DNA from 3 places in the Pseudomonas sp. LBUM1640 genome. Region 3 is predicted to be linked to each of the others. Evidence: predicted binding sites of a transcription regulator. Region 3 holds the regulator's gene; each other region holds the start of a gene.
The links. Region 3 encodes sigma-54, which starts transcription at its own class of promoters, with help from an activator protein. Its sites were predicted from a motif close to ANTGGCATNNANNTTGCTNT; they were not measured.
Positions count from the first base shown of each region.

Region 1: a site for sigma-54 is predicted at 2,142-2,161, ahead of glnK (P-II family nitrogen regulator). Genes of this name have one in related genera too.
Region 2: a site for sigma-54 is predicted at 3,811-3,830, ahead of flgB (flagellar basal body rod protein FlgB). Genes of this name have one in related genera too.

Region 1 covers NZ_CP166816.1:6,675,408-6,680,923, reverse strand. The annotation lists gene ACA065_RS29840 (YifB family Mg chelatase-like AAA ATPase) at 1-1,461, opposite strand, end outside; gene ACA065_RS29835 (accessory factor UbiK family protein) at 1,687-1,947, opposite strand; gene glnK (P-II family nitrogen regulator) at 2,370-2,708, shown strand; gene ACA065_RS29825 (ammonium transporter) at 2,744-4,084, shown strand; gene ACA065_RS29820 (secondary thiamine-phosphate synthase enzyme YjbQ) at 4,296-4,721, shown strand; gene sutA (dormancy-specific transcriptional regulator SutA) at 4,823-5,155, shown strand; gene ACA065_RS29810 (HAD family hydrolase) at 5,361-5,516, opposite strand, start outside.
Region 2 covers NZ_CP166816.1:5,316,426-5,321,941, forward strand. The annotation lists gene ACA065_RS23410 (hypothetical protein) at 1-588, opposite strand, end outside; gene flgE (flagellar hook protein FlgE) at 822-2,132, opposite strand; gene flgD (flagellar hook assembly protein FlgD) at 2,164-2,889, opposite strand; gene flgC (flagellar basal body rod protein FlgC) at 2,906-3,358, opposite strand; gene flgB (flagellar basal body rod protein FlgB) at 3,362-3,769, opposite strand; gene ACA065_RS23435 (hypothetical protein) at 4,529-4,894, shown strand; gene cheR (protein-glutamate O-methyltransferase CheR) at 4,986-5,516, opposite strand, start outside.
Region 3 covers NZ_CP166816.1:1,039,638-1,045,153, forward strand. The annotation lists gene ACA065_RS04585 (HPr family phosphocarrier protein) at 1-13, opposite strand, end outside; gene rapZ (RNase adapter RapZ) at 30-887, opposite strand; gene ptsN (PTS IIA-like nitrogen regulatory protein PtsN) at 890-1,354, opposite strand; gene hpf (ribosome hibernation-promoting factor, HPF/YfiA family) at 1,367-1,672, opposite strand; gene ACA065_RS04605 (RNA polymerase factor sigma-54) at 1,748-3,241, opposite strand; gene lptB (LPS export ABC transporter ATP-binding protein) at 3,426-4,151, opposite strand; gene lptA (lipopolysaccharide transport periplasmic protein LptA) at 4,151-4,726, opposite strand; gene lptC (LPS export ABC transporter periplasmic protein LptC) at 4,713-5,285, opposite strand; gene ACA065_RS04625 (KdsC family phosphatase) at 5,294-5,516, opposite strand, start outside.

The DNA of each region.
Region 1 (5,516 bases), 1.3 Mb from region 3:
GGCCAAATGATGCCGAGCGATATGCTCAACCCGCTCAAGGTCTGCCAGGGTACGCGCGACCTTGAGCAACCGGTGGGCCGCGCGCAGCGACAAGGTCAGCCGCTCGCAGGCGCTTTCCAGCCAGCCTTCATCGGCCTTCGCCAATTTGCAGTGTTTGCGTAACCCCGGCAGATCAAGGAAGGCATTGGCGCAGCCCTGGCGTTTTTGCTGGCGCTCGCGAGCCTCGGCAACCTCTGCGGATGCCTTGGCCGTGTTATCGCCGTCCTGTTGTATTGGGTTCAGTGCGGTCGTTTCCCGGGCGACGGTTACGTGCAGGTCAATCCGGTCCAGCAACGGCCCCGAGAGTTTATTGCGGTAGCGCTGAATTTGCTCCGGCGTACACCGACAGCGCCCGCTGGGCTCGCCCAAATAGCCGCAAGGGCAGGGGTTCATGGCGGCGACCAGTTGAAAGCGCGCGGGGAAACTCACCCGGTCACGCGCGCGGGAAATCACGATGTGTCCGGATTCGAGCGGTTCACGCAGCACCTCCAGCACCTTGCGATCGAACTCCGGCAACTCATCCAGAAACAGCACGCCATGGTGGGCGAGGGTGATTTCCCCCGGTTGCGGCTTTGACCCGCCGCCCACCAGCGCCGGCCCCGATGCCGAATGGTGCGGCTGGCGAAACGGGCGGTGCGGCCAATGGCTCAGCGGTGCCAGGCTGACCACCGATTGAATCGCCGCCACTTCCAAGGCTTCCTGTTCACTCAGCGGCGGCAACAAACCGGGCAAACGGCTGGCGAGCAAGGTCTTGCCGGTGCCAGGCGGCCCGCTGAACAGCAGGTTATGCGCGCCTGCTGCCGCAATCAGCAGCGCGCGCTTGGCTGCCAGTTGGCCCTGCACCTCACTCAAGTCCGGATAAGGTTTGTTCAAGTACAGCAGGCCGTCGGATTTGTAGGGCTCAATCGGCACATGCCCGTTCAAGTGCGCCACCACCTGCAGCAAGTGGTCCACCGCAATTACCTTCAAGCCTGAGGCCAGGCACGCTTCTTCGGCATTCGCCCGCGGCACTATCACGGTGCGTCCTGCCTTGCGCGCTGCCAGCGCTGCCGGCAACACGCCCTTCACTGCGCGCACCTCGCCGGACAGCGCCAACTCGCCCAGGCATTCCACATCATCAAGCATCAACGACGGCACCTGCACACTCGCCGCGAGAATGCCCAAGGCAATCGCCAAATCAAAACGCCCGCCGTCCTTGGGCAGGTCGGCGGGCGCTAGATTGAGGGTGATGCGCCGGGAAGGGTATTGCAGCGCCGAGTTGAGGATGGCGCTGCGCACGCGGTCCTTGCTTTCCTTGACCGCAGTTTCGGGCAGGCCCACCAGTGTCAGGGACGGCAGACCATTGGCCATATGCACTTCAACAGTGACGGCAGGGGCTTCGACGCCAATTTGGGCGCGGCTGTGGACGATGGCGAGAGACATGCTCGTTCCTTGAAAAAGAGGGCCGCTTCCTGCGGGTTTTTCAAGGGTAGACGAGGTGGGGAAGAGCGAGGCGGGGGAGGTTTTACAGAACGTATCCAAGGTGCAGCGCAAAACAACTGTGGGAGCGGGCTTGCTCGCGAATACGGTGGGTCAGTCAGCTTCTCTATATCTGACAGACCGCATTCGCGAGCAAGCCCGCTCCCACAGTTGACTGAGTTGTGGCAGTTACTCAGTAGTGGGGGCCAACCGCGCTTCCAACTCCGCCACCTTCGCCTCCAGGCTCTCCAACCGTGCACGCGTGCGGGCCAGCACCACCATTTGGCTATCAAACTCTTCCCGGCTCACCAGGTCGAGTTTGCTGAAGCCGCTTTGCAGCAGCGCCTTGAACTGGCTTTCGATTTCGTTGCGGGGCAGCGGGGTGTCGCCGCTGAACAGGCGAGAGGCGTGGCCGCTCAGGGCGTCGAGGAGGTCTTTGGGCGCGAGCATGGGAAATATTCCGGAAAACTGTTGGCGGGCAGTGTATCACGCAGCGTCTATAGTCTTTTTCACGGCAGCGGGCGCACGCTTTTCGCGCAGGGCACCGGGCGGGTGCGCACTGTTTTTGTGCGCATTGCCGCCGCCAATACGCCCTTCAGGTGGGCATAAGTGGGCAAAGGACTGATTTCAGTGATTTTTACGGAGCTGGCAAGGTTTCTGCTTAGACGATCATGACCCATGCACTGATGCAGTCGCTGTGACGAATGCAGTGCGCCGACGGATCAGGGGTACAGGTTTCGTCACCAGTGGTTCGCTGGCGTCGTAACGGCAAATGCCGAGGCGACGACGCGTTACAAAGCCAGGCACTGCGCTTAGACTTGAGACGGGTTTGTTTTCCTGGGGCAAGTCCACCAATTCGGGAGAGAGTTTTCATGAAGCTAGTCACTGCCATCATCAAGCCGTTCAAGTTGGACGATGTACGCGAGTCGTTGTCCGAGATCGGCGTGCAGGGCATTACCGTTACTGAGGTCAAAGGCTTCGGTCGGCAGAAGGGTCACACCGAGCTGTATCGCGGCGCGGAATACGTGGTCGATTTTCTGCCAAAGGTGAAGATTGATGTCGCCATTGACGACAAGGATCTTGACCGGGTTATCGAGGCGATAACCAAGGCGGCCAACACCGGCAAGATCGGTGACGGCAAGATCTTCGTGGTCAATCTGGAACAGGCTATTCGCATCCGTACCGGCGAAACCGATACCGACGCAATCTAAGCCGCCAAACCCCCAACGCCCCAGGAGAAAACAATATGACTCTGCGTAAATTCGCAGGGCTAGGAGCCCTGTTGTCCCTCGTAATGCCGGCCTTGGCATTGGCGGCGGACCCAGCCCCAGCTCCAGTCCTCAATTCCGGCGACACTGCGTGGATGCTCACATCCACCGCGCTGGTGCTGTTCATGACCATTCCGGGCCTGGCGCTGTTCTACGGCGGCATGGTTCGCTCCAAAAACATTCTTTCCGTGATGATGCAGTGCTTCGCCATCACCGGTCTGATCACCATCTTGTGGTTCGTTTACGGCTACAGCATGGCGTTCGACACCACCGGTATGGAAGCAGGCGTCGTCAACCTCAACTCGTTCGTGGGCGGCCTGTCCAAACTGTTCCTGTCGGGTGTGACCCCGGCGAGCATTACCGGCCCTGCGGCGCTGTTCCCTGAGGCGGTGTTCGTCACCTTCCAGATGACGTTTGCCATCATTACTCCTGCGCTGATCGTCGGTGCCTTCGCCGAGCGTATGAAGTTCTCCGCGATGCTGATCTTCATGGGCGTCTGGTTCACCCTGGTCTACGCACCGATTGCCCACATGGTGTGGGGCGGTCCGGGTTCGTTGCTGGGCGACTGGGGCGTGCTGGATTTCGCAGGCGGCACCGTGGTGCACATCAACGCCGGTGTGGCTGGCCTGGTGGCGTGCCTGGTACTTGGCAAGCGTAAAGGCTTCCCGACCACCCCGATGGCGCCTCACAACCTGGGTTACACCCTGGTCGGTGCGGCCATGCTGTGGGTCGGCTGGTTTGGCTTCAACGCTGGCTCCGCTGCTGCGGCCAACGGCACCGCCGGTATGGCGATGCTGGTGACTCAGATCGCTACCGCTGCTGCGGCGCTGGGCTGGATGTTTGCCGAGTGGGTCACCCACGGTAAGCCAAGCGCACTGGGCATCGCTTCGGGTGTGGTGGCAGGTTTGGTTGCAATCACCCCGGCTGCCGGCACCGTGGGCCCAATGGGCGCCCTGGTGATCGGCCTGGCGGCGGGCGTAGTGTGCTTCTTCTGCGCCACTACCCTGAAACGCAAACTGGGCTACGACGACTCCCTGGACGCCTTCGGCGTGCACGGTATCGGCGGTATCCTCGGCGCAATCCTGACCGGCGTGTTCGCTGCCCCTTCGCTGGGCGGCTTCAACGCGGCGACCACTGACATCGCGGCGCAAGTCTGGATCCAGTGCAAAGGCGTCGGCTTCACCGTGATCTACACGGCCATCGTGACCTTCATCATCCTCAAGGTGCTGGATGCGGTCATGGGTCTGCGGGTTACCGAAGAAGAAGAGGCCGTGGGCCTCGACCTGGCGCAACACAACGAGCGCGGTTACAACTTGTAAGTACGCGAAAAAAAGATGCCCGGCTTGCCGGGCATTTTTTTGCCTGGCGTTTGTCAGTGATAGGACGCTGTACCGGTTTTTGCGCAGAGTTTGTGATGGAGCGCACACGGTACTTTTCAGTGTGCAAAAGTCTTACATGCATGTAGGCGTATTCGGCACTTTGTTTTTTCCCTGAGCGCGCTAGAATGCGCGCCGATGGGCGGAGAACTGTATGTGGCAACAGACCCTGATAACCCTGCGGGCCAAGCCCCGGGGCTTTCACCTGGTAACGGATGAGTTGCTCGCCGGCTTGCCTGAATTGAAGGCTTGTCGCGTGGGCCTGTTGCATTTGTGGCTGCAGCATACTTCGGCATCGTTGACCGTCAACGAGAATGCCGACCCGGCGGTTCGTCGTGACTTCGAGCGTTTTTTCAATGCGCTGGTGCCGCAAGGCATGGCGGGATATGAACACAACGACGAAGGTCCGGATGATCTGCCGGCGCACTTCAAGGCCAGTCTCCTGGGCTGCCAGCTGAGTTTGCCGGTCAAGGCCGGCCGCTTGGCGATAGGAACTTGGCAAGGTGTTTATCTGGGCGAGCACCGTGATCATGGCGGTGCTCGTAAAGTCCTCGCCACCTTGCACGGTGATGGGGCATAAGCCACTGGTTATCCAGTGGATGTGAATTTTTTCCGGCAACCTCGACAGAGGGTGAAGCTGGGCTATAACTAATCTGCTTTTCGCAAGTCATGAGGTAGAACATGAGCGACGATGATCTGGAAAACGACGAACTTGAAGTAGGCGACGACGACGAGACCGAAGAGGGTCTTGAAGCGGCCGTTGAGGACGTTGCTGACGAGGGCGATGACGGTGGCGATGACGCACCTGCCAAAGTTGCCAAAGGCAAAGCCAAGGCCGCTGTTTCGGTAGATGAACTGCCGAGCGTTGAAGCCAAGAACAAAGAGCGCGATGCGCTGGCCCGTGCGATGGAAGAGTTCCTCGCTAAAGGCGGCAAAGTGCAGGAAGTCGAGGCCAATGTGGTCGCAGACCCACCGAAGAAGCCGGATAACAAGTACGGCAGCCGTCCTATCTGAGGTCAGCTCTCGCTTGTAAGAAAAAGCCCGCCGTCGCTGCGGGCTTTTTCATGCCTGTAATAAATCCTACGGGTTACCACCAATCAAATGTGGGAGCGGGCTTGCTCGCGAAAGCGGTCTGAAGTTACTGATAGGCTGACTGATACACCGCATTCGCGAGCAAGCCCGCTCCCACATTTTGATTTTCAGTGTTGCGGCTATAGCGTTACTGCCAACTGCGAAGCAACGGCGGCAACTCGTTCAAGCTACGAATTTGCGCATCCGGGCGCTTATCTGCTTCCCAGGCCTTACCCGTCGGGTTAAACCACACCGCACGCAGCCCTGCCTGCTGCGCCCCGGCGATGTCATCGCCTGGGTGATC
Region 2 (5,516 bases), 2.6 Mb from region 3:
AAACCTCATCATTGCAGCCTTTATCGCTGAAACCGTGACGCAGTTTCCATCCGGCCCCTGGCTGAAACCACTCCAGATATTGCCAGCCTCTCTGTTCATCCCCGGCTTCTTCCCGGGATTATTTTTGTCCACCTTGTAGTCAATGTAACCAGCCCCTTCGGTGAACGGCTTGTCACTCATGGATTGAGCCGCGCCATAATTGGCTGGATCTGCTCTTACGCGACCGCCGCCATCACCACCGGCACTGCGAGCACTTGACGGTGGTGATGAGGGCGGTGACGTATCCGCGTCATCAGGAAACAGATCCGGAAACAGCCGCTTCAAAAGCGCGAGCAAATCTCCGTACATTTCTTTCTTTAACTGTTCAAGGATCGCCTTGAACTTCTCGTCCCCGAGCTCCGCTCTCTTTTCATTCAGCTTGTCACGCAGATCCTGGACGGTCTGGTTCTTGGACGTTTTCTCGGCGACATCAAGCGCTTTGAGCAGCTTGCCGACAACTTCCTTATTGGAATCCGGATCAGCCTTTTTTTCTTCAGCGCGGCTTACGCCGCCCTGGTACTGCCCTGCACTACCCACGTCATATCGCACAGCCCCAGCTCCATGGCCAGGCATCGACGAACTCCACATACCGCCCCCTTGTAATGACAAGACCCAAAGCCTCTGGCTTGATAAGTGGAAAGAAGGGTGTAGTCAGTTCCAGCAAAAACAGGTGGTCTCGTAATCGGGCGGGCGGTGGGAGTCGTGCCTGATGCCAAATGACAGGCAAAAAAAGCCCCTCGATCGAGGGGCTTTCGTTGCGCTTGCGCGTCAGGCCAACAGCATCAGGTCATCTGAATGATGGTCTGCATGATGGTGCTCTGGGTAGAGATGGTCTTGGCGTTCGCCTGGTAGTTGCTCTGGGCCTTGATCAGGTCCACCAGCTCGTTGGTCAGGTTGACGTTGGAGTTCTCCAGGGAGTTGGCCACGATCGAACCCAAGGTGCCAGCTTGCGGGGTGTCAAAGCCCGGCTGGCCAGACGCGAAGGTCTCCCTCCAGGTGGTGCCGCCAGCAGGCTGCAGGCCCTGCTCGTTATTGAAGCTGGCCAGGGAGATCTGGCCGATCGCCTTGCTCTGCTGGTTGCTGAACGTTGCAAACAGTACGCCGCTGCCGTCGATTTTCAAGCCGGTGATCTGGCCGGTGGCATAACCGTCAGTGGTCGGCGGGTTGCGATAGGTAGCCGAGTTGTACTGGGTGATGCTGGCCATGTTGATGGCAATGCCCGTAGGGTTGGCATCCGCGCCGTTTTTCGTCCATACGCCGTTAGTCACTGTACCAGGGACCCAACCGGTAATGGTCAGGGTGGTGCCGGACACAGCAGGGCCGACGATGCTCGTGAGCTTGCCGGCACCATCAAAGGTCAAGGTGGACGGCACAGGCGCGACAGCACCAGTACCTGTAGGCGGGCTGCCATCCGGGTTACGACCATCAATCAGGGTATAGGCATTCCACTTGTTGCCGTCGGTTTTAACCAGGTACTGCACCATCGGGTGCGCGTTACCCTGGGAGTCGTACAAGGTGGTGCTGTACTGGGTGGTAAAGGTGCTGGTGTCGGTAGGATCAAACGGCTTGGCCGTTTGGTCGATCACCGGCTCCGAGGAGTTCAGATTACTGGTGGAATCCACCTTGGTAGAGGCCTTCGGCGGCAGATTCGACAGGTTCAGTTGCAGGTCGGTCAGGCCGCCCTTGTTGATCTTGCCGTTATCGTCGGCCGCATAACCTTGCAGGCGCGAAGTACCGGTGTTGTTGGTGATGTAGCCGTCTTTGTCGGCACGGAACGCACCACTGCGGGTGTATTCCAGTGAACCGTCGCTACCCTTCTGTACGAAGAAGCCACCGCCCTGGATCGCCATGTCCAGGATGCCGCCGCTGTTGTTCACATCACCCTGGGTGAACTGCTGGGACACCGCCGCCAGGTTCACACCGTTGCCGATGCTGTTCTGGCCGGTGCCCAGCTTGGACGCTGCATAGATATCCGTGAACTCGGCACGGGACGATTTGAAGCCAGTGGTCGCAACGTTGGCAATGTTGTTGCCGGTCACGTCCAGTTGTTTGTTGGCCGCATAGAGGCCGCTAAGGCCGATGTTAAAAGACATGTTTCTCTCCTTCTGCCGTATTTAGCCGGCTCTATGTACCGATAGTCTGAATTTGCGACAGCTTGACGCTGCCCATGCCGCCCGCGAGGTTCAGCAGCATTTCGCCGCCGGTCTTGCTCAACGTCACGCTGGTGACGGTTGCCGGCAACGACGTTGCCATGGCAACCGAATCGCCTTTGTCATTCTTGGTGGTGGCCGCAAAGGTGTAAGTGCCGGCTGGTGCGACCTCACCCTTGTCGTTCTTGCCATCCCATATAAAGCTGGCATCGCCGGCGCTCTGGGCGCCCATGTCGAGGGTGCGCACCACGTTGCCGTCTTTGTCGGTGATCTTCACCGAGACGTTACCCGTGGCCGCCGTCACCGCCACCGAGCCGGTCATGCTCTTGCTGGTATCAACCATGGCCTTGTCGGTTTGGGTGATGATCGAGCGTCCCACCAGCGACGATGCTTGCAGCGCTTGCGAGGAGCTGAAGTTGCTGGAGATCGCATTCACCGAGTCGTTAAGGGTGTTGATGCCTTCCAGGCTGCTGAACTGCGCCAGTTGCGCCACGAACGCGCCGTTGTCCTGAGGCGACAGCGGGTTCTGGTTTTTGAGCTGGGTCACCAGCAGTTGCAGGAATGCGTCCTTGCCCAGCGACTGGTTACCCGTCGCCGCATTGGCAGCGCTACCGAGGCTGCTGTTGTCCGTCGCGGTCTTGACCTTGGAATTGAAAAGGTCCTGGACTGCCGTGTTGTTAGTCGTATCAACGATGGCCATTATTTGGCGCCCCTTATCACTGACCCAGGGTCAGGACCTTCTGCATCATGGTTTTGGCGGTGTTCATCATTTCCGCGTTGGTCTGGAACGAGCGGCTGGCGGAGATCATGTCGGCCATTTCCTCGACCACGTTGACGTTGGGGTAGTAGACATAACCCTTTTCGTTCGCGGCGGGGTGGTTAGGCTCATAACGCGCCTCCAGATTGCTCTGGTCTTCCACTACGCCGAGCACCTGCACACCTTGACCGGCGGCATCCTGGTTCTGGAACAGCGAATCGCCGCTACCGCTCTGGCCAGCCTGGCCGCCCTGGAACATGGTGGCGAACACCGGGTGACGGGCGCGGTAGGTCTGGTCAATGCTCGAAGACACGGTTTCGGCGTTGGCGATGTTACTGGCGACGGTGTTCAAACGCGTGGTCTGCGCGCTCATGCCACTGCCGGCAATATTGAAAACACTGGCTAAGGACATGGCTTACTCTCCACGCAGGGCTGACATCAGCCCTTTGAATTTGCTGTTGAGCAGGGTAAAGCTGGCCTGAAAGTTCACCGAGTTCTCGGCGTAGGCCGATTGTTCCAGCTGGGCGTCGACGGTGTTCTGGTCGATCGACGGCTGCATCGGCGTGCGATACAGCAGCGACTCGTCACCATTGCCCAGGCCTTGCGCTTCAATATGACGGCTGTTGGTCATGTTCAAGGCGAAGGTGCCGTTCTTGGTCTTGTCCTGCTGTGCGGCGAGCACGGCGGAGAAGTCCAGGTCCCGAGCCTTGTAGTTCGGGGTGTCGGCGTTGGCAATGTTGTTAGCCAGGACTTCGGCACGCTGGGCGCGGAAGCCCAGGGCTTGTTCGTGGATACCGAGCGCTTTATCGAAGCTGATGCTCATGGCGGAAACCTTTAGGCTGACCTGCTTTTCGTAACAAGGTCATAGCAAGGCCCATGCCAGTTTTCCAGAGCCCCGTAACTCAAGGGTTTGCGGGGAGGTTGCCGGCGGCAATGCCAGAAAAGCGGCAACGGGTTTCCGCGTGGCGCCAGTAAAGCGGCAATGGGATTGCCGCTTTTTTTGGATTGAAGCACATGAGGGGAGAACACCACTTTCAAGATTGACCATTCCTAACCATTCCTAACCACTCGTCAGCACTGTCAGTTCTGACAGTTGCGGTACCCCCCACCCAGGTGTCTGATCGGGCAGACGTTACTTCATCGCATTGCTGAGACATCAAAAATGCTAAATCTCCCGGCACCAAAATTTATCGACCAGGATTCGGCGGTCCCGATCCCGAATTTTTTTACCCGTACTATCGTCGGAGACTCTGCCAGATTGACCCTGGATTTCCCCATGCTTGCAGGAGACCAGATATTTCTGAGGTTGCTCAGTAGCGTCCTTGGCGGTGAGCACAATCAAAGCTTTTACATTGCCCAAAACGCTCCACGATGCGAAATACTCATACCAAGGACCTTCGTGGTAGCCAGCACGGGAACTACTATAAGTCTGGTGTTGCAGGTCATACGCAACCTGCAAATTTCCCCAGCCCCCACCGTGAGGGTGAACATCAACCCAAGCCCCATCGTTACTCCACCTACACCCACAATATGGGATTTCAGCGATGGCTCATTCCAGGGCTGGGTACCGCAGGGGCCTTATGTGGGCATGTTGCTGCACGTGATCAATTCGAGCGTGGTCGTTGACGTGCCAAACAGCCGGGCAGCCAGCGCCCATATCATCACCCGTGCCGTACCCATGATCGCAGGGCGCACATACGACTTCAGCTTTGTCGTGATTGGCGGCGCGGCCACCAGCGATGGTTCGACCTTGTATCTGACGATGAATGGCACCCGAATCGGTCCCACCGTACAGAACATCACTCAAGCCCAGCCGCAAACCGGGAACGGAACCTACGCGGCCACCACGACAGGTGATGGGCGGCTAGGTATTTTCAACGCGACGGTGCCCAACAACGGGCCTCACTCCATAATCCTTGGCAATATCCGAATGATACCCCGGCCCTGACTACATCCGATGCGGCGCCGTCGGAACGTTGCGCGCATAAAAAACGGGAGGCCTTTGCGGGGCCTCCCGTTTTTTTATGCTCAAACGCCGATCACTTGGCCTGGTAAATGATACCGGGGCTGCACTGCACCATCTGGTAATGTTCCGGCAAGCCGTTCAGCGCCTCGGACGCACCGAGGAACAGGTAACCACCGCGCTTGAGCGTGCCGTGGATACGCAACAGGATGTCTTTCTTCACTTCGGCCGAGAAATAGATCAGCACGTTGCGGCAGAACACCATGTCGAATTTGCCCAGGCTGGCATAGCTGTCGAGCAGGTTGAACGAGCGAAACTCTACTCGGCTCTTGATCGGCGCCTTTATCGCCCAACGCCCGGCCCCTTTGGGGTCGAAGAAACGTTGCAGGCGTTCCGGGGACAAACCACGGCCCAGGGCCAGGCTGTCGTACTCGCCGGTCTTGCAGTTGGTGAGCATGGTGCCGGACAAGTCCGTGGCGACAATTTGCGCCCCAGCCTTCAACTGGCCCATGTTCGTGCGCTCGAACTCGTCGATGGACATCGAGATCGAGTACGGTTCCTGCCCCGAAGAACAGGCAGCCGACCAAATACGCAGGCGCTGGCCCGG
Region 3 (5,516 bases):
CCAGAGCGGGCATCGCGGGGGTGTTCCTTTCAGCTAAGGTCGCGGTGGCGAACCTGGACGTTCTTGAGGGTTTGTTGCAGCACCTGGCCCAGGCGTTCTGTCAGGTAGACGGAGCGATGGTGACCACCGGTGCAGCCAATGGCAATGGTGACATAGGCCCGATTGCTCGCAGCAAAGCGCGGCAACCATTTGAGCAGGTAGCTGGAGATATCCTGGAACATCTCCTCCACATCCGGTTGCGCGGCCAGGTATTCAGCCACCGGTTGATCCAGCCCGGACTGATCGCGCAGTTCCGGCTTCCAATAAGGATTGGGCAGGCAGCGCACATCGAAGACCAGGTCGGCATCCACGGGCATACCGCGCTTGAAACCGAATGACTCGACGAGAAATGCCGTACCGGGCTCGGGTTGGTTCAGCAAACGCAGCTTGATGGCATCGCGCAACTGATACAGGTTCAGGCCGGTGGTGTTGATCTTGAGGTCGGCGAGATCAATGATCGGCCCTAACAGCGTGGTCTCGTCCTCGATGGCTTCGGCCAGCGAGCGGTGGGAACTGCTGAGGGGGTGGCGTCGGCGGGTCTCGGAGAAGCGCTTGAGCAGCGTTTCCTCGTCGGCATCCAGGTACAGCACGTCGCAATGAATATGCTTGGCACGTACTTCCTCGAGCAATTGCGGGAATCGCTCAAGGTGGCTGGGCAGGTTACGGGCATCGATCGAAACGGCAACCAGAGGTTGCGCCAGTTCCGTGTGGATCAGCGCGCGCTCCGCCAGTTCCGGCAGCAGGCCCGCGGGCAGGTTATCAATGCAATAGAAGCCGTTGTCCTCAAGAACGTTGAGGGCAGTACTTTTACCCGAGCCGGAGCGGCCGCTGACGATGATCAAACGCATGATTACTGCCCGTTTTGTTCATCCAGGACAACCTGATAGAGCGCCTCGTTGCTGCTGGCACTGCGCAGTTTGTCGCGTACTTCCTTGCGGTCGAGCATGCTGGCAATCTGCCGGAGCAGTTCCAGGTGCGCATCGGTGGCGGCTTGCGGGACCAGCAGAACGAACAGCAGGTCGACCGGCGCGCCGTCGATGGCGTCGAAATCGATTGGGGCGTCGAGGTGCAGCAGGGCACTCACTGGCGCTTCACAGCCTTGCAGGCGGCAGTGTGGAATCGCGATACCGTTGCCAAAACCGGTTGAACCAAGTTTTTCACGGGCGATAAGTGCCTCATACACAGCTTGCGTATCCAGTTCGGGCACTTCGCGGCCGATCAGGTTGGCAATTTGTTCGAGGGCGCGCTTTTTACTGCCGCCCGGCACGTTCACGAGGGAACGGCCGGGGGTCAGGATGGTTTCAAGTCGGATCATGGGTGGGGAGTGTTAGCGGCCTGTGCCCTGAAGAAGGCTCTGCTGCTTTTCCTTATGCTTTTTAAGTTGGCGGTCAAGCTTGTCAGTCAAGGCATCAATTGATGCATACATGTCTTCATGCTCGGCATTGGCGACTACTTCGCCGCCGGGAATCTGGAGGGTCGCCTCGATTTTCTGCTGGAGTTTGTCGACCTTCATGATCACTTGCACATTGGTGATCTTGTCAAAATGACCCTCAAGCCGCTTCAGCTTCTGCTCGACATATTCGCGCAATGGAGGGGTGACTTCTACATGGTGTCCACTGATGTTGACTTGCATACAGCTTCTCCTTCGTTGCCAGTGCATAAAGCGACGGGTAGGAATACCCGCCACTGGAACGCTATGGCCCGCCCGTCACATCAAACGCTTACGCTCGCTGGAAGGCGCGATCCCGAGGGACTCGCGGTACTTGGCGACGGTTCGACGGGCGACCTGAATGCCTTGTGCCTCCAGTAAACCAGCGATCTTACTGTCACTCAATGGCTTTTTCTGATTTTCCGCGGCAACCAGTTTTTTGATGATCGCGCGGATCGCCGTGGACGAGCATTCGCCGCCCTCGGAGGTGCTGACGTGGCTGGAGAAAAAGTATTTCAACTCATAAATACCCCGTGGGGTATGCATGAATTTTTGCGTGGTCACCCGCGAAATCGTCGATTCGTGCATGCCCACCGCTTCGGCGATGTCATGCAGCACCAGCGGTTTCATGGCCTCGTCGCCATATTCCAGGAAGCCGCGCTGGTGCTCGACGATCTGGGTAGCCACTTTCATCAGGGTTTCGTTGCGGCTTTGCAGGCTCTTGATGAACCAGCGCGCTTCCTGCAACTGGTTGCGCATGAAGGTGTTGTCGGCGCTGGTGTCGGCGCGGCGCACAAAGCCTGCGTATTGCGGGTTGACGCGCAGGCGTGGCACCGATTCCTGGTTCAGCTCCACCAGCCAGCGCTCATTGTCCTTGCGCACGATCACATCGGGCACGACATACTCGGCTTCGCTGGACTCGATCTGCGAGCCTGGGCGAGGGTTGAGGCTCTGTACCAGCTCGATGACCTGGCGCAGGTCATCTTCCTTGAGCTTCATGCGGCGCATCAACTGGCTGTAGTCGCGGCTGCCCAGCAGGTCGATGTAGTCGGTGACCAGGCGCTGGGCCTCGGCAAGCCAAGGGGTCTTGGCGGGCAGTTGACGCAGTTGCAGCTGCAGGCATTCGCTGAGGGTGCGGGCACCAATGCCGGCAGGCTCGAATTGTTGGATGCGGTGCAGGACGGCTTCGATTTCGTCCAGCTCAATGTCCAGCTCCGGGTCGAACGCCTCGAGAATTTCATCGAGGGTTTCGTCCAGGTAGCCCTGGTTATTGATGCAGTCGATCAGGGTGACGGCGATCAGGCGATCAGTGTCGGACATCGGTGCCAGGTTCAGCTGCCACAGCAAATGGCTCTGCAGGCTCTCGCCGGCGGACGTGCGGGTGGTGAAATCCCACTCGTCATCATCGTTGCTCGGCAGGCTGCTGGCGCTGGTCTGGTAGACGTCTTCCCACGCGGTGTCCACGGGAAGCTCGTTGGGAATGCGCTCGTTCCATTCGCCTTCCTCAAGGTTGTCCACCGTAGGGGCGGTTTCCTGATAGGAGGGTTCCTGCACGTCGGCGTTGGGTTTTTGCTCGATGTTGTCGGCCAGCGGGTCTGCATTATCGAAGTCGTCGCCTTCTTCCTGGCGTTCGAGCATCGGATTGGACTCCAGGGCCTCCTGGATTTCCTGTTGCAGGTCCAGGGTCGACAATTGGAGCAGGCGGATGGCCTGTTGCAGCTGCGGTGTCATCGTCAGCTGCTGGCCCATTCTCAGGACTAGCGATGGTTTCATGGCAGGGGCTTAACACCTTATTCGCCGGCGCAATGCGCCATCCACGACAGGGCGCGTGAGCGCCAAACATAAGCAAATTATATGCCTGATATCGGGGGCTTTGCCTAGAGCGCGGTAACAATAAAAAAATGGAGGTTTTTATTGACTCCCGCGCGCCTTGGCGAATGGCCAGACACCACAGTGCTTACAGGCGGAACTCGTGGCCCAGGTACACTTCCTTGACCAGTTCGTTAGCCAGGATGGTGGCGGAGTCGCCTTCGGCGATCAGCTGGCCATCGTTGACGATATAAGCTGTTTCACAGATATCGAGGGTCTCACGGACGTTGTGGTCGGTGATCAGCACGCCGATACCCTTGGCCTTGAGGTGATGGATGATCTGCTTGATGTCGCCAACCGAGATCGGGTCGACGCCGGCAAACGGTTCGTCCAGCAGGATGAATTTCGGTGCAGTGGCCAGGGCGCGGGCGATTTCGACGCGACGACGCTCACCACCGGACAAACTCATGCCCAGGTTGTCACGAATGTGGTTGATGTGGAATTCCTGCAGCAGGCTTTCCAGCTCCTTGCGACGGCCGTCACGGTCGAGTTCCTTGCGGGTCTCGAGGATCGCCATGATGTTATCGGCAACCGACAGTTTGCGGAAGATCGACGCTTCCTGGGGAAGATAGCCGATACCGGCGCGTGCACGACCGTGCATCGGCTGGTGGCTGACGTCCAGGTCGTCGATCAGTACGCGCCCTTGATCCGCCTGAACCAGGCCGACGATCATATAGAAGCATGTGGTCTTGCCGGCACCGTTCGGGCCAAGCAAGCCGACGATCTGGCCGCTGTCGATCGACAGGCTCACGTCGCGTACGACCTGACGGCTTTTATAGGCCTTGGCCAAATGCTGGGCTTTCAGGGTTGCCATTAGTTCGCCTTCTTCGCGTCGGGTTTCGGCGCCGGCTTGGTCGCGTCAGCTTTCTGCTTAGGCTGGATAACCATGTCGATACGCGGGCGAGCGGTGGAGACCTTGGTGCCATTGGCGCGGCCGGCCTGGGCGATCTGTTTCACGGTGTCATAGGTGATTTTTTCACCTTCCGTGGTGTTGCCATCGGTGCTGACCACTTTGGCCTGATCGATCAGGACAATGCGGTTCTGCTGGGCGTGGTACTGGATGGTCTTGCCGTAGCCTTTCATCGGGGCAGTATCGGCAGGCGCCTGCTTCTGTTCGAAATAGGCCAGGTTGCCCACCGAAGTCACCACGTCAATGTCACCGGCCGGGGTGCGCGTGAGCGTCACCGTATTGCCGGTGATTTTCATCGAACCTTGGGTGATGATCACGGCGCCGGTGTAGGTGGCTACACCTTGCTTGTCATCCAGCTGCGCATCGTCAGCCTGAATGTGGATCGGTTGCTGGCTATCGTTCGGCAGAGCCCAGGCGCTCACGCTTCCCAGTGCTGCGCCCAGACCGAGCAAAATAGGGAGGGTTTTAACGAGCCTCATACTGTCCTCTTACGTTCGATAGCAGGTGTATCCTGCTTTCTTTCAAATACGCTTTCATTCCCTTGCCAGTCGATACACCGCCAGCGCCGTCGATTCTAACGTCTTGCTCGGTCTGCGCATATTGCTGTTGTGGGAAAACGGTCATGCGACTGCTGGTAATGATGGTGTCGCGGTTCTTGTCGTCAGTGCGCGCAACGCGCACCGAGTCGATCAGTTCCACCTGAGTGCCGCCCTTGTTCACCTCACCGCGCTTGCTGGTGACATGCCATGGGAACTCGGTGCCCCGGTAGAGGTTCAGGTCGGGATTGGTCAGCAGGCTGACATCCGTGGCCTTGAGGTTCTCGACTTTGTCAGCGGTCATTTCGTACTGAACCTTGCCATCGGGCAGGAACTGTATGGTGTGAGCGTTGATGGCGTAATAGGCGATAGCGCTTTCATCGACAGCCGCTACAGGCTTGTCTAGGAAGCGCTCCGGGCTGATATTCCAGTAGCCCACCGCCAGGAACAGCGCGGCGATCACTGCGAATAGCAGGAAGTTGCGAATCTTTTTGCTCAGCATAAAAAGCTCTATAGGTAGGCGGCGTGGGCCGCTTCAAGGCTGCCTTGGGCGCGCAGGATCAACTCGCAGAACTCGCGGGCAGCACCTTCACCGCCACGTGCGGTAGTAATGCCGTGGGCGTGTTCACGAACAAACGCCGCGGCATTCGCGACGGCCATGCCCAGGCCCACCCGGCGAATCACCGGCAGGTCAGGCAGATCGTCACCCAGGTAGGCGACTTGCTCATAGCTT